DNA from 3 places in the Halomonas sp. PGE1 genome. Region 3 is predicted to be linked to each of the others. Evidence: riboswitches for the same ligand, from Rfam matches in the RefSeq annotation. Region 3 holds a riboswitch; each other region holds the start of a gene.
The links. Region 3 has a riboswitch for thiamine pyrophosphate ahead of HIR79_RS16560 (sodium:solute symporter family transporter). Riboswitches for the same ligand answer to the same signal wherever they lie in the genome.
Positions count from the first base shown of each region.

Region 1: another riboswitch for thiamine pyrophosphate. It lies ahead of thiM (hydroxyethylthiazole kinase); the one in region 3 lies ahead of HIR79_RS16560 (sodium:solute symporter family transporter).
Region 2: another riboswitch for thiamine pyrophosphate. It lies ahead of tenA (thiaminase II); the one in region 3 lies ahead of HIR79_RS16560 (sodium:solute symporter family transporter).

Region 1 is NZ_CP053032.1:484,880-494,852, forward strand. Features, by position in the region: gene HIR79_RS02325 (DMT family transporter) at 1-59, shown strand, start outside; gene HIR79_RS02330 (metal ABC transporter permease) at 54-932, opposite strand; gene HIR79_RS02335 (metal ABC transporter ATP-binding protein) at 976-1,776, opposite strand; gene HIR79_RS02340 (metal ABC transporter solute-binding protein, Zn/Mn family) at 1,757-2,626, opposite strand; gene mntR (manganese-binding transcriptional regulator MntR) at 2,842-3,318, shown strand; gene thiE (thiamine phosphate synthase) at 3,451-4,068, opposite strand; gene thiM (hydroxyethylthiazole kinase) at 4,058-4,879, opposite strand; TPP riboswitch at 4,915-5,017, opposite strand; gene HIR79_RS02360 (C40 family peptidase) at 5,080-5,574, opposite strand; gene HIR79_RS02365 (DUF6482 family protein) at 5,639-5,983, opposite strand; gene gloA (lactoylglutathione lyase) at 6,190-6,723, shown strand; gene HIR79_RS02375 (dioxygenase family protein) at 6,799-7,536, opposite strand; gene HIR79_RS02380 (lipocalin-like domain-containing protein) at 7,635-8,801, opposite strand; gene HIR79_RS02385 (FtsX-like permease family protein) at 8,801-9,973, opposite strand, start outside.
Region 2 is NZ_CP053032.1:1,416,550-1,426,522, forward strand. Features, by position in the region: gene HIR79_RS06685 (HAD-IIB family hydrolase) at 1-383, shown strand, start outside; gene HIR79_RS06690 (glycosyltransferase family protein) at 380-1,600, shown strand; partial or broken gene HIR79_RS06695 (sugar phosphorylase) at 1,662-3,438, opposite strand; gene HIR79_RS06700 (cytochrome b) at 3,495-4,076, opposite strand; gene thiC (phosphomethylpyrimidine synthase ThiC) at 4,167-6,071, opposite strand; gene tenA (thiaminase II) at 6,148-6,816, opposite strand; TPP riboswitch at 6,903-7,038, opposite strand; gene HIR79_RS06715 (CDP-alcohol phosphatidyltransferase family protein) at 7,081-7,827, opposite strand; gene HIR79_RS06720 (zinc-dependent alcohol dehydrogenase) at 8,044-9,072, shown strand; gene HIR79_RS06725 (6-pyruvoyl trahydropterin synthase family protein) at 9,074-9,472, shown strand; gene HIR79_RS06730 (glycosyltransferase family 4 protein) at 9,505-9,973, shown strand, end outside.
Region 3 is NZ_CP053032.1:3,530,865-3,540,837, reverse strand. Features, by position in the region: gene HIR79_RS16590 (sensor domain-containing diguanylate cyclase) at 1-1,434, shown strand, start outside; gene HIR79_RS16585 (LysR family transcriptional regulator) at 1,444-2,391, opposite strand; gene HIR79_RS16580 (CoA-acylating methylmalonate-semialdehyde dehydrogenase) at 2,611-4,110, shown strand; gene HIR79_RS16575 (sensor domain-containing diguanylate cyclase) at 4,243-6,090, shown strand; gene HIR79_RS16570 (peroxidase-related enzyme) at 6,201-6,788, shown strand; gene HIR79_RS16565 (HNH endonuclease) at 6,859-7,614, shown strand; TPP riboswitch at 7,710-7,820, shown strand; gene HIR79_RS16560 (sodium:solute symporter family transporter) at 7,810-9,216, shown strand; gene HIR79_RS16555 (TenA family protein) at 9,213-9,908, shown strand.

The DNA of each region.
Region 1 (9,973 bases), 860 kb from region 3:
GCCTGGCCATCGCCTACCGCGAGGGACGCACGACCCTCAAGCGGCGTCCGACCTCATGAGGTCGGGCGGTTGAAGCGCCATCGCCGCCAGCGGCGGGCGATCAGCCCGTGACGGGGCGCGGCGAGCAGGGCCACCAGGAAGAGCCCCGAGGCCACCAGCACGATGGCCCCCCCTGAGGCCACGTCTAGCCGCACCGACAGCACCAGGCCGGCGACCGCCGACACGATGCCGACGCCGACGGAGATCGCCAGCATGGTACCGAAGCGGTCGGTCAGAAGGTGGGCCGTGGCGCCTGGGGTGACCAGCATGGCCACCACCAGGATGATGCCCACGGTCTCCAGGCTGGCCACGATGGTCAGGGTCAGCAGCATGATCAGGCCGTAGTGGATGGCGCTGACGTTGAAGCCCAGTGCCTGGGCCTGCTGTGGGTCGAAGGTGTAGAGCAGCAGCGGCCGATAGGCCAGCCAGATCGTCAGCACGGCCACCAGGCTGGCCAGCAGGGTCAGCATCAACGCCTGGGCCTGCACGCCCAGCACGTTGCCGAAGAGGATGTGCATGAGATGCGTGCTGGTGGTGATCTTGCTGATGATCACGATGCCCAGGGCGAAGGCGGCGGTGAACATCAGGCCCATGGCAGCATCCGACTTGATGCGGGTGTGGCGCTCGATGGCGCCGATGCCAAGCGACGTCAGAGCGCCGGTCACGAAGGCGCCGACGAAGAAGGGCCAGCCCAGCAGATAGGCGATCGCGACGCCCGGCAGTACCGCATGGGAAATGGCATCCCCCAGCAGCGACCAGCGCTTGAGCACCACGAAGCAGGAGAGCAGCCCGCAGGTGGCTCCCACCAGCACCGAGGTGAGCAGGGCCCGCTGCATGAAGCGGTACTCGAAGGGGGCGGCCAGGCTGTCGGGCAGCAGGCCCACCGCCAGCATCAGTGCCGCCGTGAGGGCTTCGATAAGGCTCGTGGCGAGGTCGTCAAGCGGCAACGGGGGCCTCTCCGGCAGGCATGCGGGTGGCACCGACCGCCAGCCGGGCGAGCATGCTGTCCTTGAGCATCTCCTCCGGTGCTCCCATGCCTACCACGGTGCGGTTGATCAGCAGCACCTGATCGGCATGGCGACGAGCGCCTGCCAGGTCATGCGTCACCATGATGATGGTGGTGCCGGCGCGGCGCTGGCGCTGGAGGGCGGCCATGATCAGCGCCTCGCTGGGCGGGTCGATCCCGGCCAGGGGCTCATCCAGCAGCAGAATGGGCGCTCGCTGGGCCAGGGCGCGGGCCAGCATCACGCGTTTCTTTTGCCCACCCGACAGTGCGCCGATGGGCCGAGCGGACAGCTCGGTCATGTCGACGGCCTCCAGGGCCTCCTCGACGGCCAGCCGATGCTCGGGATTGGCCCAGTGCCTGGGCAGCAGGCGCCGCCATAGCGGGTCTTGACGCATCAGCCCGAAGCGGCCGGTCATCACGGTGTCGCGCACCGAGATGGGAAAGTCCCACTCCATGCGCTCCTGCTGGGCCATGTAGGCAATGCAGCCGGCCTGGCGCTGGGCCAGCGAGGGTTGGCCCAGGATCCTGAGCTCGCCGCGCAAGGGCGAGAGGCTGCCTACTACCACGCTTAGCAGGCTGGACTTGCCCCCGCCGTTGGGCCCCACGATGGCGGTCCACTGGCCCCGGGGCAGCGACAGCGAGATATTCTCGAGCACCGGCTCCTGGCCGTAGGCGGCGTAGAGCCCCTTGATCTCGAGGGCAGGGATGCCATCAGTGGCCGGACTCACCATTGGACTCTCCCAGCGTTTCGGTAAGCAGGCGGGCGTTGTGGCGCAGCATGCTGGCATAGTCGGGCGCCTCGCCGTCCGGCTCGCTGAGCGAGTCGACGAACAAGGGGCCGGCGATGTCGACCTCGGTCTCGCCGGCCACACTGCGTACATGGCGATCGGATATGGTGCTCTCCCAGAAGATGGCCGCAGGGCGACGTTCCTCGATGAGGTCCACGATACGCATGATCTGACTGGGCGTGCCCTCATCCTCGGAGTTGGTGCCCCAGATGCCGTCGTGCTCGAAGCCAAACGCTTCGGCGAAATAGATGAAGGCGGCCTCGCTGGTGATCAGCAGGCGCCGGTCATCGGGGATGGCCGCCATGCTCTCGAGCAGCTCGGCGTGCAGCTCATGCAGCGACTGGCTCAGGGCATCGCCGCGTGCACTGAAGTCCTCTGCCGCCTCGGGGCGTGCCTCGGCAAGCGTCTCGGCAATGACGCGCACGTATTCGGCGGCGGCGCGCGGGTCCATCCACAGGTGGGGATCGGCGTCGCCGGCATAATCGCCGGTCACGATGGGCCGGGTGGCATAGCCGCTCTCCTCGGCCAGGGCGACGACCGGTACGTCGCTCCCAACCGTGGCACGCACCTGGCCAATCCACTGCTCCAGGCTGTAGCCATTGAAGAACACCAGGTCGGCCTCCTCCAGGGCGATGAAGTTGCTGGGGATCAGTTCCCACTCGTGCACCTCCGCCCCCACGGGGGTCAGAGTGTCTACCCGGGCGTCGCCCCCGGCCACCTGCTGTACCAGGTCGCCGAGGATGGAAAAGGTGGTGACCACCCTGAGCGGGGACTCGTCGGCTTGCGTCGTCATCGAAAGGCTGAGGGCACAGGCTGCGATGAGCATCGGGCGCGGGCGAATCGGCATCGTCTTGGTCTCCGAATCAGGGTGATGTCCCGCTGCTGGTCGGGGCGTTTCAGCGGCGAGCGTAACACCCATATCTTAGCCAAGGCTAACTTGTAGGGTAATTGGAAATTCCTATCGGCGCTCAGTTGCTGCGCCAGGTAGACATTGGCTATATTGGCGCGATGAACGATACCCCAGCCGATGTGATGCCGGATCGCCTGAGCAAGGCGGATGCCCTGCCGCCTTGCGAAGAGCACGCGCGGCAGTATGCGGCCGTACGCAACGCCCACGAAACCGAGCTTCTCGAGGATTATGTGGAGCTCATCGGCGATCTGCTGAAGCATCAGGGGGAGGCCCGCGCCACGGATATCGCGGCGCGCATGGGTGTCAGTCAGGCCACGGTTTCCAAGATGGTGACGCGCCTCAAGGCCCACGGACTGGTCTCTAGCCAGCCCTACCGTTCCCTTTTTCTGACCGAGAGCGGCGAGGCAATGGCGGAAATGTCGCGTCGCCGGCATGCCATCCTGCTGCGCTTTCTACGAGCGCTGGGGGTCAGTGATCAAACGGCGCGGATCGACGCAGAGGGCATGGAGCACCACGTCAGCCAGGAGACTCTGGACATCATGCAGCGCTTTACCGAGGCGCACCGCGACGCCTGATCCGGACGTTTCGCCTGTCCCCTCGTTACGGCCGTCCCCGCTCCCTTCCGGCCGCCCCCCCCCCGCTCCCTTCCGACCGCCCCGGCGCCTCGGCCTCGAGTGCCCTGGGTTACCCCGGCACCGCGCCTGTGGTTATCGGCCGCCGCGGATTGCTCGCGCCGCGGCCTCCGGGTCGGGGCGGCCGCAGATCGCCGAGATCACCGCCAGGCCCTGGGCGCCGGCCTGGCGGACCGCCGCGGCGTGTTCGGCCTTGAGCCCGCCGATGGCCACCGCCGGCAGGGGGCTTGCCGTTGCCAGCCGGGCAAGCCCGTCGAAGCCCAGCGGCTCGGCGTGGTCGTGTTTGCTCGGGGTCGCGAAAACAGGCCCCAGCCCCAGGTAGTCAAGCCGCTCGGCGTCCACCCGTGCCATCTGCTCCAGCGTCTGCACCGAGAGGCCGAGCAGCGCCCGCTCGCCCAGCGCCGCGCGGGCGGCCGCCACCTCGCCGTCGCCCTGGCCGATATGCAGTCCGTCGGCGCCGCTCTCCACGGCCACCGCCAGGCGGTCGTTGATGATCAGCGGCACGCCGCTGCCGGCCAGGGCCGCCTTCAGCCGGCGTGCCTGGTCGATCATCTCGCCGTCGCTGGCGTGCTTGTCGCGCAGCTGGACCACGGTCACGCCGCCGCGCACCGCGGCCACCACGGTCTCCACCAGGCCGCGCTCGGCGCACAGGCCGGGATCGGTGACGAGGTACAGGGATAGGTCAAGTTTCATCGGTCATCTCCAGTCGCAGTCGGTCCCTCAGGGTCTCGCCATCCAGGGCGTGCAGGGCGTCTAGGAAGGCTACGGCGAAGCTGCCCGGCCCCCGGGCACTCTCGCCGGCGAGCTCCCCGGCCGCGGCGTAGCAGGCCAGCGCCGCCACGCTGGCCTCGAAGGGATGCTCGGCGCCGACCAGGAAGGCGGCCACCACCCCGGTGAGCGAGCAGCCCAGGGTGGTGACCCTCGGCATCAGCGGGTGGCCGCCACGCACCCGGGCCAGGCGGCGGCCGTCGGTGACAAGATCCACCTCGCCTGTCACCGCCACCACGCAGCCGATGCGCCGAGCCAGCCGCACGGCGGCCTGTTCGGCGGCCTCGGCCGGGTCGCTGCTGTCCACGCCGCGCCCGCCAGCCCCGCGGGCCTCCAGGGCGATGATCTCCGAGGCGTTGCCGCGGATCACCGTGGGCAGGCGCTCCAGCAGGCGCGCGCCGGTCTCGCGCCGGTAGGCGGTGGCACCCACCGCTACCGGGTCCAGCACCCAGGGCCTGCCGGTCAGACGAGCCGCTTCCGCGGCCTCGTCCATGGCGTCCACCCAGTGGGGCGAGAGGGTGCCGATATTGACCGTCAGGGCGTCGGCGAGGGCGGTGAACTCCGCGGCCTCCTCCCGGGCGTGGACCATGGCCGGCGAGGCGCCGATGGCCAGCAGCACGTTGGCCATGGTGTTCATGGCCACCAGGTTGGTGATGTTGTGGATCAGCGGGGCGCGCTCGCGCACCCTGGCCAGGTGGGCCGCAATATCCAGCGAGGAGGAAAGGGGGGTGCGCATGGGGCCTCCCGGGCGCGGGAGGTGCAGGCAGGCGAGCGCTGGGCTGCACGACTCCCTACGCCGGCATGATCCGGTTCAGGTTCCAAGGGTGCCTCTCAGCCGCGCAGCTGCTGCTGCGCGGCGCCCCTGTCGTGGTGATGATGCTGGTGTTCGATCATACGCGGCTGGAGGGGCCAGGCAAGGGGGCTGAGGTGAGGGGCTCAGGGCGCCACGGCGGCGGCGCCCAGGAAGCGCTCCTGCCAGTAGGCGATCTCCACCGGCGCCGTCTCCACCTGGCGGCCTCGGCCCGGGGCGTGGATCATCTGGCCGTCGCCGCGGTAGATCCCCACGTGGCTCGCCTTGCCGCGCCCGGCGATATCGAAGAAAAGCAGGTCCCCGGGGCGTGCCCTGGGGGCGGCGGGCAGGGCGCGGAACTGGTCGTCGGCGGTGCGCGGCACCGGGATGCCGGCGGCGCGGTAGGCCAGCTCCACCAGCCCCGAGCAGTCGAGCCCCGCGGGGGAGTTGCCGCCGAAGCGATAGGGGGTGCCCAAGGCGTTCTGGGCGGCGGCCAGGATCAGCGCCCGCTCGATGGAGAGCCCCTCTGCGGGAGCCGGGTCATGCACGGCCAGCTCCCGGCCGGCGCAGCCGGCCAGCAGCAGGAGCAGCGCAAGGGTCGCGGAGAGTCGCCAGGCGGCCGGACGGGGCAGGGTGGGCATGCGGGGAGCTCCGCAGAGACGGACATGCCTCTACATTAGCGCCTGCCGCCCGGCTCGGAAAGCTTCAGCGAAAGGCGATGCGGGTACCGTTGGCGAGCATCTCGTCCGGCGTCATCGCATGGCCCGGCACGCCGATCATCTCGTCGCCGCACTGGTCGGACCAGGTCAGTACGCCGTGGGTCAGGCCGAGCTCGCCGAGCTTGTCGCGAATCTCGCCGGTGCCCAGGAAGGTCAGGGTACGCCCGCTGGCATCCGAGAGCTCCGAGACGCCGGTGCCATGGTGAAGGCGCACCGTGTAGATGCCGTCCATGGACTCCACCTCGACGATGGGCGAGAAGCCTTGGGAGAGGGCGCGGGCCAGCTCCTTGAGGGTGATATGGTCACTCAGCTGATAGGCATGGGCAGACATGGGAATCTCCAGGGGTTGCCGGTTGCGGTCTTGTATAATCAATGTAGAGTTATTTGGGGGCTTTTGCTGCGATTGTTTCGCCATCACGGCTTCGTGTTTTAGTAAAGAAAGGTGTTGTACAAGATTGTCGCCGCCGGGGCTGGAAATTTTCTGCTGCTGTCCCCATGCTCAGAGGACGGTTTCCCCATGGCAGACAGGAGTCGCCCATGAGCTTCAAGGGTGAGCAACACCCCGGCGTCCAGACCCCCACCGCCGATAGCGCAGGCTTTCGCCTCAATCACACCATGCTGCGGGTGAAGGATCCCGAGAAGGCACTGGCCTTCTACACTCGGGTGTTCGGCATGCGGGTGCTGCGCCGCCTCGACTTCGAGGAGATGCAGTTCTCGCTCTACTTCCTGGCCCGGCTGGAGGAGGACGAGGCGGTGCCCGAGGCGACCGGCGAACGCACCGTCTGGACCTTCAGCCAGCAGGGGCTGCTGGAGCTGACCCACAACTGGGGCACCGAGAACCAGGCCGACTTCGCCTACCATGACGGCAATGCCGAGCCCCAGGGCTTCGGCCATATCTGCTTCAGCGTGCCGGATCTCGAGGCCGCCGAGGCCTGGTTCGACGCCAACGCCGTGGAGTTCGTGAAGCGCGCAGACCAGGGCAAGATGAAGAACGTGGTGTTCGTGAAGGACGTAGACGGCTACTGGATCGAGGTGGTCCAGGCCGACCGGCTGGCCGCCCTGGGCGACTGACCCGGGCACTGCCTGATGCGAAGGCGCCCCCCCTCAGGGGCGGCGCCTTCGTGCGTTTCAGGGCCGGCGCTTGCCTCAGCCGAAGGCGTAGACGTCCATGGCCAGCACGCCGTGCTCGACGCTGTGGTGCAGGCGCTCGGCCTGGCCCCCGGCGCCCATGGCCACCAGCAGGGGCTGGAAGTGCTCCGGCGTGGGGTGGTTCTCGCGGGCCTTCGGGGCGGACTCCCAGGCCAGCAGGGCCTCGCGATCGTCCTCGGCGAGCCGCGCCTCGACCCAGTCGGCGAACTCGCCCACCCAGGCCGGCATGGCGGCGTCGCGGGCCTGCATCTCGTAAAGGTTGTGGGTCAGGCTGCCGGAGCCGATCACCAGGATGTTCTCGTTCCGCAGCGCGGCGAGCCGCTCGCCCAGGGCCGCCAGCTCGGCGTTGGACCACTGCACCGGCAGCGACAGCGACACCACCGGCACCTCCGCCTGCGGGAACATCAGCGACAGCGGCACCCAGGCGCCGTGGTCAAGGCCGCGCTCGGTGGGGACGGCGTTGAGCTCCCGGGCCAGGCGCAGCGCCAGCTCGGGCTCGCCGGGGGCAGGGTACTGGCACTCGAAGAGCTCCCGGGGGAAGCCGCCGAAGTCGTGGATCGTCTCGGGGTGGGCGCTGGTGCTTACCAGCAGCTGGCGGCTGGCCCAGTGGGCCGAGACCACCACCACCGCCTTCGGCTGCAGCCGCTGGCCGAGCCCGCGCAGGAAGTCATGGGCTGGCGTCCGGGTCAGGGCCAGCATGGGGGAGCCGTGGGAGATGAAGAGGCTGGGCAGCATGGGGCGCTCCAGGAGAGGGATGCCTTCAGGATAGCGGCTCGGGTCGGAAGTATCGATAGCAGGCTTATGAAAGAATCGCCTGTCAATAGCCCGTCATCTCAATAGCCCGTCATCTCGAGGTAGCCGAGGCCGAGAGGCGCCCCCGTGGCATGGTCGCGGGCGACGACCTCTCCCTCCCAGTAGGGCACCGTGGTGGCCATCCAGCGCTCGGCGTGGGGCGCCTCGACGATCAGGTCGAGCCCCGCTGCGGGCACCTCGAGTCGCCAGCGAGTGGGCACCTCGCGGCCGGCCACCGACGAGGTGGCCAGCGGCGTGAGGGCGAGCTCCTCCGGCGCCAGTGCCCGGGGCTCCCCCGCCGGGGTGATCCAGGTGCCGGAGCGGTAGTCGCCGCCGGCCTCGCCGCCGCCGCGCAGCTGGAAGGCCATCAGCCGGTGACCGTCCTCCAGGTGCAGCGAGAACCAGTCCCAGCCCGCCTGCTCGGGGCCCAGCAGCTGGCTGCTCCACTCCCGATCGAGCCAGCCCTGGCCGCTCACCGCATGGGTCTCTCCTGCCAGTACCACCTCGCCTTCCACGCGCCAGAAGGGCTGGCTGACGTACATCGAGCCCTGGCCGTCGGCGGACTTCTGGCTGAAGCCGGCGTCGCCGTGCAGCACCAGCGGGCCCTCGGCGGTGAGCTCGAGGCGGTAGCCGACGCGCTCCTGCCCCTCGCCGTCGAAGGCGGTCAGGGTGAGGCGCTCGAAGGTGTCGGCGTCCGGGTCCTCCACCCGGGTTGCCAGCGTCCAGTCGTCGAGCCAGGCGCGGAAGGGCTGGGCCACGGCGCCGGCCTGGCCGGCGTTGCCCTCGCCCGGGTCGGCGGAGTGGCTGCGGGCGAAGCGCTCGGCCACGGCGTGCCGCTCGCCCCGGGAGACCGCCAGGTGCGCCATCCACAGCTGGTCGGCCACCCACTCCTCCGGCGCCGGGCGCGCCTGCGGCGGGACGAGCGCCTGGCGGAACAGGGTCCACTGCAGGCCCAGCGGCTCGCCGGCCTGGTCCTCGAGGTTGGCGGTGAGGTACCACCACTCGATGCGGTAGTCCGGGTGGGCGCCGTGGTCCTCCGGAAAGCGCAGCGGCGTGCCGGGGCGCGCCTGGGCGTAGCCCTCGGCGCTCTCGCCCAGGCCGGCGAACCCCGCGCCCGAGCCCGTGGGTGGCGCCTCGCCGCAGCCGGCCAGGGCCAGAATGGGGGCCAGCAGCAGGGCGGCGAGGCGCGAGCGCAGGAAAGGGCGCATCAGGCAGCCTCCTCGGCCAGCAGGTCCCGCGGCGGCGTGCGCCACAGGCGCAGCACCGGCAGGGCCGCGGCGAGAAGCGCCACCCCCACCGCCGTGGCCAGGGTCAGCAGGATCTCGCCTGGAAAGAGGTGCAGCGGCAGGCGCCAGCCGAAGGCCGCCACGTTGATCACCGCCACCAGTCCCCAGGCGATGGCGATGCCCAGCGGAATCGCTGCCAGGCCCACCACCAGCGCCGTGCCACCTAGCTGGGCGAGCTGGAGCTGGCCCAGCCGCGCTCGAGGCACGCCCAGTGCCCAGAGCGGCGCCAGCCGGCGGCGGCGTTCACCGGCCTGGGCGAGCAGGCTGGCCAGCAGCGCCAGGGCCGCCACGCCCAAGGTCAGGGCGTTGAGCGCCCTGGTGATGGTGAAGGTGCGCTCGAAGATGCCGGTGGCGATGCGCTTCACCTCGCGCTGGTCCTGCACGCTGTCGCGGCCCAGGCCGAAGGCGTCGGCGAGTGCCTCGGCCAGCGCCGCGCCGTCGGCGCCCTCGCCCAGCACGATGCCCAGCGAGCCCGGCGGTGCCCCGAAACGCTCGACCAGGTGGGGCACCGCCAGCAGCACCTCGCCGCGGGGATTGCCGTAGTCCGGGTAGATCGCCGCCACCTCGAGCTGGACCTCGCCGCCGGGTGCCTCCAGGCGAAGGCGGTCCCCCGGGGCGATGCCCTCGGCCACCGCCAGCTGCTCGTTGACGAAGGCCTCGCCATCGCGAAAGGCCGCCCAAGCCGCCTCGCGGCCGTCCCGGGTGGCGACCAGCGGCCAGCTCGGGCTCAGGGTGGCACCGGGGGTGATGCCGTAGACGGATACCGGGGGCTGCCGCGCCTGAGGGGCATCCGACCCCGCGCCGCCGGGCTCGATGGCCAGCAGGCGTGACTCGCTGCGCCGGGTGGCCAGGCGCTCGACCACCTCCGGACGTTCGGCCAGCCAGGCGTCGATCGCCGCGAACTGCTCCGCCGGCGGGCGCAGGTAGAGGTCGGCCACCAGGCGCTGGTCCAGCCACTCCAGGAAGGTGAGGCGAAAGCCCCCCACCATGCTGCTCACCCCCAGGTTGGCGGAGAGCGCGACCAGCAGCGCCATCATGGCGAGCGACAGCCGCGGCAGCTGCAGCTGCAGGTCGGCCAGGGCCCACTGGGCCAG
Region 2 (9,973 bases), 1.8 Mb from region 3:
GCGTGGGGCTCGCCGGCGACGGCCTGCAGCTGGTGCGGGGCGGGCGCTTCTGGCACGCCACCGGTACCTCCCACAAGGGCAACGCGGTGAGCTGGCTGATCTCCCGCTTCGAGGCGCTGCGCGGCCGGCGGCCGATGACCCTGGCCCTGGGCGACGGCCCCAACGACATCCCCATGCTGGAAGCGGTGGATCAGGCGGTGGTGATCCGCGGCTGCCATGGCCTGGACGTATTGCCGGACCAGCCATCGCTCTACCGCAGCGAGGCGACGGGACCCGCCGGCTGGGCCGAGGGGGTGGCCTACTGGTGGGGGCGAGCCGACCGCCGGGTAATTCCGGCGGCACTGCGTGAGACCGTCGAGGCGGCCGAGGAGGCAGCGGCATGAGCGACTTCCATCAGAACGGCATCATCACCGACTTCCACAACCTGACCCGGCGGCCGGTGGCGGCGTTGGAGGCGGAGCTCTGCGAGTTCGGCCGTCGTCGGCCCATGAGCCTGATCCTGCCGTCGCTCTTCTCGGAGCTGGAGGGGCCCGCCCTCGAGGCGATCGTCGAGGAGCTACGTCGGGTGCCCTACCTGGCCGAGGTGGTGATCGGGCTCGACCGGGCCGACCGCGAGCAGTTCCTGCACGCCCGGAAGTTCTTCGCCCGGCTGCCCCAGCGCCATCGCATCCTCTGGAACGATGGCCCGCGACTGCGTGCCCTGGATGCCGAGCTGGAGGAGCATGGCCTCTCGCCCCGGGAACCCGGCAAGGGGCGCAACGTCTGGTTTTGCGCGGGCTACGTGCAGGCCTCGGCACGCGGTGCGGTGGTGGGGCTCCACGACTGCGATATCCTCACCTACGACCGGGGCCTGCTGGCACGGCTCTTCTACCCGGTGGCCCACCCCCACTTCAACTACGAGTTCTGCAAGGGTTACTACCCTCGCATCGCCGAGGGCAAGCTCAACGGCCGGGTGTCGCGGCTGATGGTCACGCCGCTGCTGCGGGCGCTCAAGCAGATGCATGGGCCGCTGCCCTACCTCCAGTATCTGGACAGCTACCGCTATCCGCTCTCCGGTGAGTTCGCCATGCGCGCCGAGGTGCTCGACGGCATCCGCATCCCCGCCGACTGGGGCCTGGAGATCGGCGTGCTCTCGGAGGTGCACCGCAACCACTCCACCAAGCGGCTCTGCCAGGTGGACCTGGCCGATGCCTACGACCACAAGCACCAGCCGGTCTCGGAGGAGGATGCCTCGGCGGGGCTCAACCGCATGAGCCTGGACATCGCCAAGGCGCTCTACCGCAAGCTGGCTACCCAGGGCGTGACCTTCAGCGCCGAGGGGTTCCGCACCCTCAAGGCCACCTACTACCGCCTCGCCCTGGACCTGATCGAGGCCTACCATCACGACGCGGTGATGAACGGCCTCGCCCTGGACCGTCACGCCGAGGAGCGCGCCGTGGAGCTGTTCGCCGCCAACCTGCTGGAGGCCGGCAACGCCTTCCTCGACAATCCCGGCGAGCGTCCCTTCATCCCCAGCTGGAACCGCGTGCGCTCCGCCATCCCCGACCTGCTGAGCCGCCTCCACGATGCCGTGGAGGCCGATAACGCTGGGGAAGTGTAACCAGGTCGGATCACAGCGTAGTGCGAGGCGCCGGCATAGCCTCCAACGATGTTCCTGTCGTTCAGGACTGCTGGACCAGCCACAGGGTGCGATAGGGGGCGAGGCTCTCCTGACCCGCCCAGGGCACATTCTCCAGCAGGTCGAACCACTCCCCCTCGGCCAGCGCCGCCAGTGGCTGGCGCTGGTCGCTGACGTTATGGATCGCCAGCAGACGCCGGCCGCCCGCCAGCGGGCCACGCTGGAGCACCAGCAGCGCCGGCGGGGCTGGCAGCACTCGCTGGGGGGCATCGGGATGGAAGCAGGGCTCGGCGCGGCGGATGGCCAGGCGCCGCTTGAGCGCCAGGAAGACCTCCCGGGTGGGGGTATTGCGGCTGTCGAGCAGCTCGTCGAGCTCGTCCAGGTGCCAGCGGCGGCGGTTGATCGAACGCAGCCGGCCGCTGCGCTCCACGCCCTCCAGGTCGTTGAGGGTACCGGTCAGGCAGTGCAGGTAGAGCGCCGGGATGCCCTGCAGGGCCAGCATCAGGTGCTGGCTGCACAGGAAGCGCTCGATCTGCCAGGGATCACGGCCGCGCCGGGTGCCCTGCATGGCGTCGAACCAGGTGATGTTGATCTCGTAGGGTGCGTCCTCGCCGTCGGGGCGCTTGCGCATGCTGACGAAGCCGCCGAAGCGATGCATCAGCTCCAGCAGCGCCTCGATCTCATGGGGGGGGCAGCCAGCCCTCCAGGGGGCGCACGCCGATGCCGTCGTGGCTGGCGGTGAAGTTGAGATAGCTGCAGCCCGGGGGCAGTTCGGGCAGGCTCTCGAGCCAGCTGGCCAGCAGGCTGGCGTCGCCGCTGGTCAGGGTGTGCAGCAGCAGCGGCGGCAGCGAGAACTGGTAGACCAGATGCGCCTCGTCGGGCTCCCCGCCCTCTGCCAGCCGTTCTAGACCGAAGTAGCTGAGGTTCTCGTGGTGGGGCACGTTGGTCTCGGTGAGCAGCAGGGTGCTCGGAGCCACATGATCCACCACGGCGCGCAGCAGGCGCACCACCTCGTGGGTTTCGGGCAGGTGGATGCAGGGGGTGCCTACCCGCTTCCACAGGTAGGCGATGGCGTCGAGGCGGACGATGCGGGCGCCCTGGCCGAGGTAGAAAAGCAGGATGCCGATGAACTCCAGCAGCACGTCCGGGTTGGCGAAGTTCAGGTCGATCTGGTCCTCGGAGAAGGTCGCCCAGAGGTGGCGGGTGCCGCGGCGGGTGGGCACTGGTACCAGCAGCGGCGAGCTGCGCGGGCGCACCACCGCCGAGAGGTCGGTCTCCGGGTCCAGCTCGATGAAGTAGTCGCGGCCCGGCTGGCTGCCGGTCAGGTAGTCGACGAACCACAGCGACTCCCGCGACACATGGTTGAGCACCAGATCCACCGCCAGGTCGCGCCGCTCGGCCAGGGCACGCACCTGGGGCCAGTCGCCCAGCGCCGGGTCCACCTCCCGGTAGTGGATCACCGAGAAGCCGTCGTCGCTGCTCCAGGGGAAGAAGGGCAGCACATGCACGCCGCTGAAGGTGTCGGGCAGCCGGGTATCGAGGAAGTCTCCCAGCACCGCAAGGGGCGGGCGCTCGCCGTCGAGCAGGCTGTCGCCGTAGCTGATCAGCCACTGGTCGCGCTCGCTCCACAGCGGCACGCGGGTCTCGCCCGGGGAGGGGGCCGGCGGCGCCTGATGGGCCAGCAGCGTCGTAAGCCGGCGCAGCACCTCGTCGGCGCGGGGGCCGTACAGCATCGCCAGGTGCTCACGGGCGCGGCTCTGAAAGGCCGCGGCGTCGAGCGGCGTGGCCAGGGAGGGGGTGAAGGTCGGACGGTCGGGCATGGTCGGGCTCCTGTCGGATCGGGCATTGCCCGATCCATGCAGGGAGCGTGCCAGCGCTAACGATCCGGATCGAAGAGACTCATGCGTGCCATCACGCCGTCGCGACGGATCAGCCAGTGGTAGAGCGCACCGCTGATGTGCAGGGTGATCAGGCCGAGGATCACCCAGCCCAGCCAGCCGTGCCATTCGAACAGCCGCTCCGAGAGCGCCTCGTTCACCGGCACGATGCCGGGCAGGTGCCAGTGCAGGAACTGCACCGGAAAGTCGCCGCTGGCGGTGGCGGCCCAGCCCAGCATCGGCTGGGCCAGCAGCGCCAGGTAGAGGAGGTGGTGCACCGCGGTGCTTAGGATGCGCTGGAAGGGGTGCAGCGGCGGGTCATGGTCGGGCACCACATAGAGCAGCCGCGTCATCACCCGCAGGGTCATCAGCGCGAGCAGGGCCACGCCGAGGGACTTGTGGGAGGTGTAGAGAAAGTCGGTGCCGGCCCGGCCCAGGCGCTCCATGGCCCCTTCGAAGCCGAGAAACCCCAGGGTCAGGCCGCTGGCCAGCGACAGCAGCAGCACCGCGGCCACCAGCCAGTGCAGCACGCGGTGAGGGTAGGCGTAGCGGTCCGTCTCTGACAATTCCAACTCAGACATGGGGCGTCTCCCGGAATCGAGGTGGGGCACCGCTACAGCCTAGCCAAACTCAGCGTTGAGTGCGCTGCATGCGCCTGGCTTACACCACCTTCACACCTCCTGGTAGAGCTCACTGCCCTTCTGGCGGAACTTCTCCGCCTGTTCCTCCATGCCCTTCATCACCGCTTCCTGATCGCCATCGAGGCCGTTATCCCGAGCATAGTCTCGCACCTCCTGGCTGATCTTCATGGAGCAGAACTTCGGCCCGCACATGGAGCAGAAGTGGGCCACCTTGGCGGAGTCCTTGGGCAGGGTCTCGTCGTGGTACTCCCGGGCGGTGTCCGGGTCCAGCCCGAGGTTGAACTGGTCCTCCCAGCGGAACTCGAAGCGCGCCTTGGAGAGGGCGTTGTCGCGGCGCTGGGCGGCCGGGTGGCCCTTGGCGAGGTCCGCCGCATGGGCGGCGATCTTGTAGGTGATGATGCCGGTCTTGACGTCGTCCTTGTTGGGCAGGCCGAGGTGCTCCTTGGGCGTGACGTAGCAGAGCATGGCGCAGCCGAACCAGCCGATCATGGCCGCGCCGATACCGGAGGTGATGTGGTCGTAGCCCGGGGCGATGTCGGTGACCAGCGGGCCCAGGGTGTAGAAGGGCGCCTCGTCGCAGTACTCGAGCTGCTTGTCCATGTTCTCCTTCACGAGATGCATGGGCACGTGGCCGGGGCCTTCGATCATCACCTGGACGTCGTGCTTCCAGGCGATCCTGGTCAGCTCGCCCAGGGTCTTGAGCTCGGCCATCTGCGCCTCGTCGTTGGCGTCGGCCACCGAGCCGGGGCGCAGGCCGTCGCCCAGGGAGAAGGCCACGTCGTAACGCTTGCAGATCTCGCAGATCTCCTCGAAGTGCTCGTAGAGGAAGCTCTCACGGTGATGGTAGAGGCACCACTTGGCCATGATCGAGCCGCCCCGGGAGACGATGCCGGTGACCCGCTTGGCGGTGAGCGGCACGTAGCGCAGCAGCACGCCGGCGTGGATGGTGAAGTAGTCCACCCCCTGCTCGGCCTGCTCGATCAGGGTGTCGCGGAATACCTCCCAGGTGAGGTTCTCGGCCACGCCGTTGACCTTCTCCAGCGCCTGATAGATCGGCACGGTGCCGATGGGCACCGGCGAGTTGCGCAGGATCCACTCGCGGGTCTCATGGATGTTCTGCCCGGTTGAGAGGTCCATGATGGTGTCCGCGCCCCAGCGGATGCCCCAGGTCATCTTGTCTACCTCCTCCTCGATGGAGGAGGTCACCGCGGAGTTGCCGAGGTTGCCGTTGATCTTCACCAGGAAGTTGCGGCCGATGATCATCGGCTCCGATTCCGGATGGTTGATGTTGCAGGGAATGATCGCCCGGCCGGCAGCGACTTCTGCGCGCACGAACTCCGGGGTGATCTCCTCGGGCAGCCGGGCGCCGAAGCCCTGGCCCGGGTGCTGGTGGCCCAGGATGCGCTCCACCTCTTCGGTGCCTGAGTACTTCGCAGAGAGCGCCTGCCGCCTCTGGTTTTCCCGGATGGCGATGAACTCCATCTCCGGGGTAATGATGCCCTGGCGGGCGTAGTGCAGCTGGGTAACGTTCTTCCCTTCCTTCGCGCGCCGCGGCGTGCGGGTCAGGTCGAAGCGCAGCTGGGCGAGCGTCGGGTCGTTGGCGCGGCGCTTACCGTACTCGCTGGTGGGGCCGTCGAGCTGTTCCGTATCGCCGCGTGCCTCGATCCAGGCGCGGCGCAGCTCGGGCAGGCCGCGGCGCAGGTCGATCTCGGCATTCGGATCGGTATACGGGCCGGAAGTGTCGTAGACCAGCAGCGGCGGATTCTCCTCGTCGGCGCCGGAGGTCTTTGTCGGCGAGAGCGAGATCTCGCGGAAGGGCACGCGGATATCGGGGCGTGAGCCTTCCACATAGACCTTGCGCGAGCCGGGCAGGGGCTGGATGGCGGCCTCGTCGACCTTGGCGGTTTCGGCGAGGAAGTGGGCGGTCTTGCTCATGGCGTGAATCCTTGTCGTGGCTGTTGTTGTCGGGGGGAGTGGCCTTGGGTGTCAGGGGTGTGGTGGGGCGGCGGCGCTAGAGGGCGCGGTCCAGCCCCATCTGCCAGAAATCGATCTCGAGCCGGGTGGCGTCGCGGAACACCTGGGTGAGCTCGGCGAAGCGCGCCGGGGTGACGTCGGTCAGGCGGGCGTCGAGCCAGGCCTCCTCGGCGCGGCGGGCGGCCTGGAACTCCTCGCTCTCGTACATGGCGATCCAGGCGTCATAGGGGTTGGCATCGCCGCGGACCGTTTCGGCGCGGGCGTTGATCCAGTCGGCGATCTCGCCGTAGCCCACCAGGCAGGGGGCCAGGGCCACGTGCAGGTCGAGCAGGTCGCCGCGGTTGCCGGTATCCAGCACGTAGCGGGTATAGGCCATGGTGGCGCGGGCCTCGGGCAGCTCGGCCAGGGACGCTTCGGAGATGCCCCACTCGCGGCAGTAGCCCACGTGCAGCCCCAGCTCCAGGTCGACGATGGCCTTGAGCCCCTCATGGGCCTGACGCAGGTCGTCCAGGGTGCGGCTCTTGTAGGCGGCCAGGGCGTAGGCCCGGGCAAAGTGGATCAGAAACAGGTAGTCCTGCTTCAGGTAGTGGCGAAAGGCGCCCTCCTCGAGGGTGCCCTCGGCGAGACCGCGCACGAAGTCGTGTTCGATATAGGCGCGCCAGTCGTCCTGGCAGGCGGCGGTGAGGTCGCTGAAGCGGTAGCCCATCTTGCCTCCGATTGTCGGGTGACGATCCGGAGTGCGGGCGAGGGAGGGAGTGGGGCCTGGGGGGCGCGCTACACGGGGGTAGCCGGGGGAGGCCGCCGCTTGATTCCTACGCCGGTACTAACCGGATCAGGTTCAACGGGCCCCGCCGTGACGACCGCGCCGGTGTGGCGCACTGTCGTATAGCGATCTCAGCCGGTTCCACCGGCACCCCGTCAAGCGAAGGCCCACTCTAGCAGGCCCGGGGGCATTTGCCAGCCCCGAGGCTTATCGATGGTGGTAGAGCCAGCGCACGTCCACGGCGAAGGAGAGGGTGAGCCCCGCCAGGGCGGTGGCGGCCAGCCAGGTGGCGATCAGGCCGGGCGTGGCCGGCAGCAGAGCCAGCATCAGCGCCGCCACCTGCCACACGCAGACCGCCTTGCGGCGCAGGCTGTCCGGCAGCTCGCCGGCGAGCCAGGGCCAGCGCCAGCTCGCCGCCACGAAGGCGTAGCGCATGGCGCCAATGGCCAGCACCCAGGGGCCGACGCGCTCCAGCAGCAGCAGCGCCAGGCAGAGCATCAGGATGAAGAAGGCGTCGAGCTCCATGTCGAAGCGGGCCCCCACGGCGCTGGCGCTGCCGGTGCGTCGAGCCACCCAGCCATCCACGCCGTCCAGGGCCAGGGCGACCAGCGCCAGGGCGAAGAGCCACTCTCCGTGGGTGGCCAGCAGGGCCGGGTCGGCCAGGGTGCCGGCCAGCAGGGCCACCAGCACGCCTCGCGCCAGGGTGACCCGGTTGGCCGCGCCCAGCCCGCCCTGGCGCATGGGGCGGCGGCGCAGGGCGCGCCACAGCAGGGCCGCCATCCCCAGGTAGGTGGCGATGGCCAGCGGCGCTACCCATGACCCCACCAGCCCCAGCGAGGCCAGAAGCCCGAGCAGGGTGAGACCGCCCAGCGCCAGCTCCATGGCCAGGCGCCAAGGCCGCGTCGCCTCGGCGGGCCCTTGCGCAGGCGGGTGGGATGAGAGAGGAGAGGGCATCCGGGCTCCCTGATGGTTGTCGATCGCCGCTGTCGATGGCCGTTGTCGACGGCCATGGTGGCGAGGCATAGCCGCTATGCTGAACGCGATGGGCTCATGACCACCACACTAGCAGTCGGCACCGCCCTGGGCCGCCGGCAGCGATAAAATTGTTCATTTGCATGTTACTGTACCATTATTGTAGAAGTATTCGCCCGCCTCACCGCTGGAGCCGCCATGTCCGTCGACACCGCCACCGCCTTCTGGACCCTGGCCCCGGGTCACGGTGAACTGCGCGCGGAGCCGTTGCCCGCCGCCGGCGAGGGGGAGGTCCGGGTGAGGGCGCTGTTCGGCGGCATCAGCCGCGGCACCGAGGCGCTGGTCTTTCAGGGGCGGGTGCCCGAGAGCGAGCGGCAGCGCATGCGCGCCCCCTTCCAGGTCGGCGACTTCCCCTGGCCGGTGAAGTACGGCTATGTCAGCGTCGGGGTGGTCGAGGCAGGCCCCGCGGCGCTGCTGGGCCGGGAGGTGTTCTGCCTGCATCCCCACCAGGACCGCTACGTGGTGCCGGCCGCCGCCGTCACGCCGCTGCCGGCGGGTCTGCCCGCCGCCCGGGCGGTGCTCGCCGCCAACATGGAGACCGCGCTCAACGGCTGCTGGGACGCCGAGCCGCGCCTGGGCGACCGCATCGCGGTGATCGGTGCCGGCGTGGTGGGCGCCCTGGTGGCCTGGCTCTGCGCGGCGATTCCCGGCACCCGGGTATGTCTGGTGGACGTCTCGCCGGGGCGGGCCGAGCTCGCCCGCGCCCTGGGCGTCGATTTCTGCCTGGCCGGCGAGGCGCCGGGGGACAACGACCTGGTGATCCACGCCAGCGGCAACCCCGAGGGGCTGCGCCAGGCGCTGGCGCTGGCCGGCGATGAGGCGCGGGTGGTGGAGATGAGCTGGTACGGCGATCGCGAGGCGAGCCTGCCGCTGGGGGAGGCCTTCCATTCCCGGCGGCTCAAGCTGATCGGCAGCCAGGTGGGCCGCCTGCCCGCCGAGCGCATGCCGCGCTGGGGCCACGCCCGGCGCCTGGCGCTGGCGCTCGAGCTGCTGCGCGACCCTCGCCTCGACGCCCTGATCAGCGGCGAGAGCGATTTCTCCGAGCTGCCCGCCCTGATGCCTCGCCTGGCCGCCGGGGCCGGCGAGGTGCTCTGCCACCGGCTGCGCTATGCCTCGCCCGACCGATTCGACGCCGACGGATCCGAATCCGACCGACTGGAGCCCTGACATGTACCGACTCACCGTTCGCGACCACGTGATGATCGCCCACAGCTTTCGCGGCGAGGTCTTCGGGCCCGCCCAGCGGACCCACGGCGCCACCTACGTGGTGGACGTCACCTTCCAGCGCCGCGAGCTCGACGACCATGACCTGGTGGTGGACATCGGCCTGGCCAGCGAGGCGCTCAAGGCGGTGCTCGCCGAGTTCAACTTCCAGAACCTCGATGAACTGACGGAGTTCCAGGGCCGCAACACCACCACCGAGTTCATGGCCCGGGTGATCTTCGAGCGCCTGGCCACGGCGATCCAGCTGGGGCGGCTGGGGGAGGGCGCCGGCGGGCTCGAGGCGATGACCGTGACCCTCCACGAATCCCATATCGCCTGGGCCAGCTTCGAGGGCCCCCTGTGATGGCGAGCGCCACTCTGGCCCGGCCCGTGACGATGCCCGTCACGATGATCGTGGCCGGCGATCCCGGCCAGCTCACCGGTGGCTATCTCTATGACGCCCGCATCGCCGAAGCGCTCAGGGCCCGGGGCTGCCGCGTCGAGGTGGTGGGGCTCGAGGGGCGCTTTCCCGTGCCGGACGACCTGGCCCGGCGCAGCATGACCCGGGCGCTCGCGGCGCTGCCCGACGGTGCCCGGGTGGTCATCGACGGCCTCGCCATGGGCGGGCTTCCCGAGGTGATCGCCCGCCATGCGGATCGCCTGGCGATCATCGCCCTGGTCCACCATCCGCTGGCCGACGAGACCGGCCTGGACGAGGCGACCCGCCGCTCGCTGCTCGACAGCGAGACCCGCGCCCTGGCCCTGGCGCGTCGGGTGATCGTTACCAGCCGCTTCACCGCCCGGGGCCTTGGGCGTTTTGGCGTGGCGCCCGAGCGGCTCCGCGTGGTCGAGCCTGGCGTCGAGC
Region 3 (9,973 bases):
GGCATGCTCAACCTGGCCCATGGTCAGTTCTTCCGCAGCATCGCCTCGCTCTCCTTCGAGCACCAGGGGCACGTGGCGATCTTCACCGCCGAGGGAGAGCCCCTCTTCGTGCCGGGTGGCCTGGCGGGGGCGGTCGATGATCTGAGCCGGCTCGATCCACCGGACTTTCAGCTGGCGCTGGATGGCTGGCAGGGGGAGACCCGCCACGAGCTCCAGGGCGATACCCTGCTGGTGGCCTACCGCCAGGTGTGGGATGCCGACTGGGTGGTGGCCATGATGATGCCTGGCCGTTCGGTGCTGGCCCCGCTGCAGGCCTTCCTGAAGCAGCTATGGTGGACCTGGCTGGTGGCCGCACTGCTGCTGTTGGCGCTGACCCGCTGGTGGGTGGGTCGTCAGCTCGCGCCGCTGCACCGCCTTGAGGGCCAGATCGGCGAGGTGAGCGCCGGCAAGCGTCAGCGCCTGTTGCTCTCCACCGACCTGCAGGAGCTGCGCCAGGTCTCGGCGACCTTCAATCGTCTGGAGCAGGAGAGAAGCGAGGCGCTGCATCGGCTGCGGGAGCGCGAGGCCTTCCTGAATGCCGTGCTGGGCTCGACCCCGACCGGCATGTTCGTGGCCAATCTCGAGGGCGAGATCACCTACCTCAACCCCGCCCTGGTGGCCATGCTGGGGCTCGCGCCGGACACCACCACCGCAGCCGTGCTCGAGCGTGTCCATGAGGACGACCGCGAGGGGGCCCTGGACCTCTGGCAGCATGCCCTGGCCCGGCGGGACGACTTCCTGCGGCAGCTGCGCATGCATGACGCCCGCGGCGAGCTGCTGTGGCTGGAAGTGCACGCCAGCCCGGTGGGGGGCGGCGAGGCGCCGCTCGGCATCGTCGGGGTGGTCAAGGACATCACCGAACGCCGCCACGAGGAGGCCCTGCGGCGCTGGGAGGCGGAGCACGACCCGCTGACCGGCCTGCTCAACCGCCGCGGCTTTGAGCGCCGCCTCGAGGAGGCGCTGGCCGACTTCACCAAGACCGGTGCGCCCTCGGCCCTGATCCTCTTCGATCTGGACCACTTCAAGTCCGTTAACGACAACGGTGGCCATGCCCTCGGCGACGAACTGCTGCGGCGCGTGGCCCAGGTGGTGGCCTGGGAGGTGCGCCGCAGCGATCACCTGGCGCGCCAGGGAGGCGACGAGTTCGGCCTGCTGCTGCCGAGCTGCACCCTGAGCCAGGCCAGGACCATTGCCGAAACCGTCAGGAAGGTGGTGAGCCAGGTGAGCGTCAGCCACGAGGGCCGAGAGTACTTCGTGACCGCCAGCATCGGCCTGACCGTGTTCCAGGAGGGCGATGATGCCATCGAGACGGTGCTGGCGCGCGCCGACGCCGCCAGCTACGCCTCCAAGCGCCAGGGGCGCAACGGTGTAGTGGTGCACGCCGAGGAGGCCTGATCTGCGGCCTCAGCCCACGGCGGTCGGTATCTCGAGCTCGCGGGCCTCGCCCATCAGGAAGTCGCGGTTGGCCTCCAACGCCTCGCGCAGGAAGTCCCACAGCAGGCGTACCCGGGCCAGGCGGCGCTGCTCCTGGCGGGCGGTGATCCAGAACTGGCGGTCGATCGCCACCTCGTCTGCCAGCACCCTGACCAGTGGCCCGCTGCTTTCCGCCATGAAGCAGGGCAGCACGGCCAGGCCCGCCCCGTGCAGGCAGGCGGCGTGCTGGGTGGTCACGCTGGTGCTGCGCATGGCGAAGTGCGGCCCGGGATGGCCGACCACCGCGGGGTCGAGCAGCGGCTCCAGATAGCTGAGCTGCTCGCTGAAGATCAGATCGTCCACGTAACCGACCAGCCGGTGCTCCCCCAGCTCGGCGAGGCGCCCGGGCGCGCCGTGGCGCTCGAGGTACCCCTCGCTGCCGTAGAGCCGCAGGCGATAGTCGCACAGCCGCGAGATCACCAGCCCCGGGCTCACCGGGCGCTCCACGGTGATGGCGAGATCCGCCTCGTGGCGGCTCAGGTTGACCACCCGGGGCAGGGCGAGCAGGTCCAGGGTCACCCCGGGGTGGCGGCTGCAGAAGGCCGAGAGCAGCGGAGCGATCACCCAGGTGCCGAAGCCCTCGGTCACCCCCAGGCGGATCTGGCCGCTGATCTGGTGGTTCTTGTCGGTGAGGCTCTCGCCGGCCTCGAAGGCGTGGCGGGCCATCTCCTCGGCGTGGGCGAGCAGCTGCTGGCCCGCCTCGGTGAGGTGGTAGCCGTGGGTGCTGCGCTCGAAGAGCTGGGTGTTGAGCTTCTGCTCGAAGCGCCGGGTGCGCCGCGACAGGGTAGAGTGGTCGAGCCCCAGGCGGCGGGCGGCATCGGTGAGCCGCTGGCTGCGGGCCACCTCGAGAAAGATCTGGATATCCTGCCAGTCGAGCATGGGGGCCTCGCCGAAGATGGGAGTCGGGTTTGCTTGTGCATGAATGCACAAACAATGTGCCCGAGTGCCCGTTGTCACACCATCCGACCTCTGGATAGACTCGTTTCTATCACCTTCCGTGTTTTTATACACACAAAGTCTAATGCCAGGGTGATCCACGGCAACGTCAACAACAAGCCGATCCCCCGGGCAGCGACAGCACAGAGAGGAGCACGCCCCATGTCAGTCCGCGAAATCCCCATGATCATCGACGGCCAGCCCGTCCAGTCCCAGAGCCAGGAGTGGCGCGACGTGGTCAACCCGGCCACCCAGGAGGTGGTCGCCCGGGTGCCGTTCTGCACCGCGGAGGAGGTGGAGCGCGCCGTGGCCAGCGCCAAGGAGGCCTTCAAGACCTGGCGCAAGGTGCCCCTGGGCAAGCGCATGCGCATCATGCTCAAGCTGCAGGCGCTGATCCGCGAGCACACCGACGAGCTGGCCGCGCTGATCACCGAGGAGCACGGCAAGACCCTGCCCGACGCCGTGGGCGAAGTGGGCCGCGGCCTGGAGGTGGTGGAGCACGCCTGCTCGATCACCAGCCTGCAGCTGGGCGAGCTGGCCGAGAACGCGGCAAGCGAGGTGGACGTCTACACCATGCACCAGCCGCTGGGCGTGGGCGCCGGCATCACTGCCTTCAACTTCCCGATCATGCTGCCCTGCTTCATGTTCCCGCTGGCCATCGCCACCGGTAACACCTTCGTGCTCAAGCCCTCCGAGCAGGACCCGAGCTCCACCATGCGCCTGGTCGAGCTGGCCCACGAGGCAGGCATCCCGGCCGGCGTACTCAACGTGGTCCACGGCGGCCCGGACGTCGCCAACCAGATCGCCGACCATGCCGACATCAAGGCGCTCTCCTTCATCGGCTCCACCCACGTGGGCTCGCTGCTCTACAACCGCGCCGCCGCTGCCGGCAAGCGCATGCAGTCGATGATGGGCGCCAAGAACCACTGCGTGATCATGCCCGATGCCAACCGCAGCCAGGCCATCAACAACCTGCTCGGCTCCGCCTATGGCGCCGCCGGCCAGCGCTGCATGGCCAACTCCGTGGTGGTGCTGGTGGGCGAGGCCCGCGAGTGGCTGGAGGATATCGTCGAGGGCACCCGCAGCATGAAGGTGGGCCCCGGCACCCAGACCGACGCCGACCTCGGCCCGCTGGTCTCTCCCCAGGCCAAGGAGCGCGTCGAGCGGCTGATCACTGCCGGCGAGAAGGAGGGCGCGAAGCTGCTGGTGGACGGCCGCGGCTACCAGGTCGAGGGCTACCCGAACGGCAACTTCGTCGGCCCGACCCTGTTCGCCGACGTGACCCCGGAGATGAGCATCTACCGCGAGGAGATCTTCGGCCCGGTGCTTTGCGTGGTGACCGTCGACACCCTGGACGAGGCGATCGAGTTCATCAACGCCAACCCCAACGGCAACGGCACCTCCATCTTCACCAACTCCGGCTGGGTGGCGCGCCGCTTCGAGACCGACATCGACGTGGGCCAGATCGGCATCAACGTGCCGATCCCGGTGCCGGTCGCCTACTTCAGCTTCACCGGCTCCCGGGCCTCCAAGCTGGGCGACCTGGGCCCCAACGGCAAGCAGGCGATCGCCTTCTGGACCCAGACCAAGACCGTCACCGCCCGCTGGTACGAGCCGGAGAACGTCTCCAGCGGCATCAACAGCACCATCTCGCTGAGCTGATCACCTCCGCTCGGTAACGACAGGGCCCCGCCTCGAGAGAGGCGGGGCCCTGTGCGTTGATGGCCTTCGACCGGATGGTCAGGCAGAACTGCTAGAGTGCAGGCATCGTACGGATACGATACCGGAGCTCTCGTGACTCGCCCATTTCCCCGCCTGCCGTCGGCCCTGGCCGCCTGGCTGCTGCTTGCCTGCCTGCTGGCCTCGCCGGCCCGGGCCGCGCTCGATGTTGCCGACCCTTTCGATGGGCTCAACCTGGGCCCGCAGGTGCAGCTGCTGGAGGATGTCGATCGCGAGTTCACCATCGACGACCTGCTCTCCCGGGATGACGACCTGCCCTGGCGGTCCTCAGAGCAGGAGACCCTCAACTTCAGCTTCTCCGACTCTGCCTGGTGGCTGCAGGTGGAGCTCGTCAACGCCAGCGAGGCGCCGTTGAGACGCCTGCTGGAGCTGGCCATGCCGCTGCATGACTATCTGGACGCCTGGGTGGTCGACGAGGCGGGGGAGGTGGTCGCCGAATGGCAGACCGGCAACCGGCGTGCCTTCGACACGCGCCCGGTGGCCCACCGCACCTTCGTGCTGCCCATCGTGCTGCCGCCCGGCGAGACGCGCCGCGTGATCCTGCGGTTGGATACCCACGATGGCCTCTTCGATGCCACGCCGCTCTACCTGCTGAGCGACGCCAGTTTCCTGCAGAAGGCCCAGCGCGAACTGATGGCCTTCAGCCTCTACTTCGGCGCTCTGCTGGCGCTGATGATCTTCAATCTGCTGCTGTTCCTGGCTATCCGGGAGCGCAGCCTGCTGCATTATGTGGTCTACCTCGGCACCTTCTTCGTGCTGATGTTCGCGGCGCGGGGCTTTGCCTACCAGTACTGGTGGCCGAACTGGCCGACCTTCAACAACCAGATGCTGCCGCTGACCATCGGGCTCTTCGCCGTCACCCTGGCCAGTTTCAGCAGCAGCTACCTCAACCTGCGCCGGCACGCGCCGCGACTGTCATGGGGGCTGCACGGGGTGGCGGGCCTGTGCCTGGCGAGTGCGCTGCCGGCGCTGCAGGGGCACTACGCTCCGGTGTTCCGCGTCATGATCCCCGCCGCCATCCTGCTCTCCCTGTTGATGCTCTCCGTGGCCGTGTGGCGCAGCTGGCTGGGCGACCGCCTGGCACAGATCTTCCTTGTGGCCTGGTGTGTGCTGCTGGTGGGGATCGCGCTCTACTTCCTGCGCGTGGCCGGGGTGCTGCCCTATAACGTCTTCACCGAGTACGCCGTGCAGGCGGGCTCGGGCATCGAGTTCCTGCTGCTGGCCTTCGGGCTGGCCTACAAGATCAACCTGCTCAAGAACGAGAAGCTCGCCGCCGAGCGGGCCACCCATGAGCTGCAGCGCTCGCACAACCAGCGGCTGGAGGCCGAGGTGGATGAGCGCACCCGTGAGCTCGAAGCCGCCAACCAGCGGCTCGCCGCCATGGCCCGCACCGACCCCTTGACCGGGCTGCTCAACCGCCGCCAGTTCCATGAGCTCGTTGATGCGGAGCTCCTGCAGCGTCGCCGCAGCGGCCGGGCGCTGCTCTTCGCCGTGATGGATATCGATGCCTTCAAGGCCTACAACGACACCTACGGCCATCAGGCCGGTGACGAGGTGCTCAGGCGTGTCTCCGCGCTGCTGCAGCAACATTTCCGCCGCGCTGGCGACCGTCTGTTCCGCCTGGGCGGCGAGGAGTTCGGCCTGCTGCTGGAGGTCGATACTCTGGACCAGGGCCGGCATGTCATGGAGGCCTTCCGTCAGTCGTTGGAGGACCTCGCCATTCCCCACGTGCAGGCAGAGGGCGGAGTGGTCACCGCCTCCTTCGGGCTGGTCTGCTGCAATGACTTCCAGAGGGTGCCGGATGCCGAACGGCTCTACCGGGAGGCCGACGAGGCGATGTACCAGGCCAAGGACCGCAATCGCAACCGGGTGGTGACCCGGGCCATCCTCGGCGAGACGTGAGCGGCGCTCGTGGCGCTCGTGGCGCTTGCGACGATCGTCCGCATGGACAGTCACTTGACGCTGACGTTAACTGGAGGTTTCCAACAACAACCACAACGCCAGGAGCCATCATGACCGCGCCCATCAGCCGCTTTCCCATCCCCGAGTCGATCCAGGACCTTCCCGAGGACATCCGCGACGCCATGCTGGCGGTGCAGGAGAAGGCCGGCTTCATCCCCAACGTCTTCCTGATGCTGGCCCACCGCCCGGCCGAGTTCCGCGCCTTCTTCGCCTACCACGACGCCCTGATGGAGAGGGAGGCCGACACCCTCACCAAGGCGGAGAAGGAGATGATCGTGGTGGCCACCAGCGCCCGCAACCGGTGCCTCTACTGCGTGGTGGCCCACGGTGCTCTGGTGCGCATCTACAGCAAGGACCCGCTGCTGGCCGACCAGGTCGCCATCAATCAACGCGTCGCTGGCCTCAGCGAGCGCCACCGGGTGATGCTCGACTTCGCCATGCACAGCGGCCTGGAGGTCGGCGAGCTCACCGACGAGTGGCAGACCCGCCTGCTGGAGGTCGGCTTCACCCAGGACGACATCTGGGACATCGGCGCCATCGCCGCCTTCTTCGGCATGTCCAACCGCCTGGTCACCCTCGCTGGCACCCCGCCCAACGAGGAGTTCTACCTGATGGGCCGGGTGCCGAGGGAGAAGTAACGTCGTTGGCATCCAGAAGGGCTGCCGGTACGCTCGAAGATGAAAAGGGGAATGATGCGAGGCATGTTCAGTGGCAGAGCGTAAGGCATGGAGCGACCAAGACCGACTGCAGGCGCTGGCGCTCTACTGCCGCCTGAGCTTCGGTCAGTTGCATCGCGAGCGGCCCGAGGTCATTCACCTGGCCGAGCAGATGGGCCGCTCTGCCAGCTCGGTGGCCATGAAGCTCTCCAACTACGCGAGCCTCGACCCAGAGGTACGGGCGCTGGGCAAAAAGGGGCTGTCGGGTGCCTCACGCCAGGATCGCCTGCTGTGGGAGCGCTTTATCGCCGACCCGAAGAGTGTCGCCGCCGAGAGTGAGTCGGCCTGGGTAGAGCTCGATCCCTGTGGCGATAGTGCCGAGGCAGATGAGGATTACACCGGCAGCGAGGCCTATGCCCTGCAGCGACGGCGTATTGGGCAGTCGCTATTCCGCAAGGCCGTGATGGTGCGCTACGACACGCGATGCGTGATTACCGGGCTTCGTCACGAGGATCTACTGATTGCGAGCCATATCGTGCCTTGGCAGGCGCGCCCAGAGTCTCGCCTCGATCCCGCTAATGGGCTCTGCCTCAACGCGCTCCATGACCGCGCCTTCGATAAGGGACTGCTGGCCATCGACGACCGGGACCGCATTCGCATCTCTCCTGAGCTGACCGGCGCGGCCCCCAACGGCCGGCTCAAGGCGCAGCTCCATGACCTCGAGGGCCAGCCCTTGATCCTGAGCCCTCGCGCCTTTCCGAACCGAGACTATCTCGCCTGGCACTTCCGGGAGTGCTTCCGACGCTGATACCCCCGGCGACCCCTGGCCGCCGGCCCATGGCCTCGCTATGATGCCTCCGGCCCGTCGTGTCGCCGACAGCGGCGGGCCCACACAATTCATTCACTTGTCGCCAGGGGAGTCCCGCCGCATCCGCGGGGGCTGAGAGGGCCAAGCGCCGACCCTGGAACCTGATCCGGTTCATACCGGCGGAGGAAGCGCGACATGCCTTACCTGACGTCTGCCGTGCTCGGCGCGGCGCTTCTGTGCTTTGCTTTCCTGGGCCTGCGGGCCCGCCGGGCCGATGGCCTGCTCGATGACTACGTCACCGCCCGCAACTCCCAGGGCGCCCAGGCCATCGGCCTGTCGTTCCTGGCCTCCAGCATGGGGGCCTGGATCCTCTTCGCGCCGCCGGAGATCGGCGCCTTCGTGGGGCCGGTGGCGCTGGCCGGCTACGCCATCGGCTCGTCGCTGCCCTTTATCGTGCTGGGGCTCTACGGCCCGGCGATCCGTCGCCACCTGCCGCAGGGGCGCAGCATCGGCGAGTTCGCGGAGTCCTGCTACGGCGCCGGGGTGCGGCGCTGGGTCTCCTTCGTCTCGGTGGCCTACATGGCGATCTTCCTGGCCGCCGAGCTCACCGCCATCGGCGCCATCGCCGCGCTGCTCTCCGACGTGCCGCCGGCGCTGGTGATCCTCGGGGTGGCGGTGGTCACCCTGGTCTACACCACCCTGGGCGGGCTGCGGGCGAGCCTCGCCACCGACCGCTGGCAGGCCTGGCTGCTGCTGGCCCTGCTGGTGCTGGTGGGCGGCGTGGCCTGGTGGTGGCTGCCGCCCATGCCGGCCGAAGCCGTGATGCCCTCCATTCCCACGAGCAGCGCGCTCTCGGTGGCGCTCACCCTGGTGATCGCTGTCACCGCGGCCAACCTCTTCCATCAGGGCTACTGGCAGCGGGTGTGGGCCGCCGAGGATGACCGCGCCCTGGCCCGTGGGGCCCTGCTGGGCGGGGCCAGCAGCCTGCTGGTGGTGATGGCTATCGGCGGGCTCGGCATCGTGGCGGCCATGCATGCGCTGCCGCTCGGCGAGCCGCCGATTCCCTTCTTCGCGCTGCTCTCCGCCGCGCCGGCCTGGCTGGCGCTGCCGGCCCTGGTGCTGGCGGTGACCCTGGTGGCCTCCAGCGTCGATACCCTGCAGAACGCCATCGCCTCCATGGCGGTGGCCAGCTCCGGCCGGCGCGGGCTCTCGGTGCGGGCGGCGCGCCTGGTCACGGTGGCGCTGATGCTGCCGGTGGTGTGGGTGGCGCTGCAGGGCTTCTCGGTGCTGCGGCTGTTCCTGATCGCCGACCTGCTGTGTGCCGCCATCGTGGTGCCGGTGCTGCTGGGCCTGTGGCGTCGCATGTCGCCGCTCGCCGCCGTGGCGGGCGGCGTGGCCGGACTGCTCGGCGCGGTGCTGCCGGGCTCGATCACCCTGGGCAGCCTCTCCGCCGGGGTGCTGGCGGCCACCTTCCCGGAGAGCATTCCGACGCTTCCGCCCTTCCTGGGGGCGCTGCTCGCCTCCACGCTGGTGAGCCTGCTGATCGCCTGGCGGTACCCGGGGGCGAGATTCCAACCGACACTCCAAGGAGATGCCCGATGACGACTCGAGCCGACTGGACCGCCTGGGCGGCGCAGCAGGACGCACCGCGCCTCACCGACTGGCTGCGCGAGATCAGCGAGCCCGACTGGTCCGCCACCGTGAACCACCCGCTGTTCGACGCCATGGCCGAGGGGCGGATTTCCGGTGCCGACTTCGCCGCCTACATGGTGCAGGACTACGGCTTCGTGGACCCCTTCACCGCGCTGATCGGCTTCGCCATCGGCCGTGCGCCGGGCATGGCCGACCGGGTGGTGCTGGGGCAGTTCATGGGCATGCTGACCAGCGACGAGAACAGCACTTTCCAGCGCACCTTCGAGGCCTTCGCGGTGCCCGTCGCCCAGCGCCAGGCGCCGGACTACCTGCCCGAGACCCGCGCCTTCCAGGTGCTGCTGAGCGAGACCGGCCGCGCCGGAGGCTATGCCGAGATCCTGGCGGCGCTGGTGGTCACCGAGTGGGTCTATCTGGAGTGGGCGCTGCGCATCACCCGCGCCGAGGGGCTGGACCCGCTGGTGGGGGAGTGGATCGACCTGCACGACAACCCCGCCTTCCGGGACTTCGTCGCCTGGCTGCGGCGCCGCCTGGACGAGGAGGCGGAGACGCTCGATGACGGCGCCTTTACCTGCATGGCCGAATGCTTCCGCGAGACGGTGGCGAAGGAGCGTGCCTTCCACGACGCCGTGGTGCCGCGCTGAGCGGGTTGTGCGGGCAGGGCGGGTAGCCGTTCCGGTGGGCGTTGCTCAGGGGAAGAGAGCAGGCG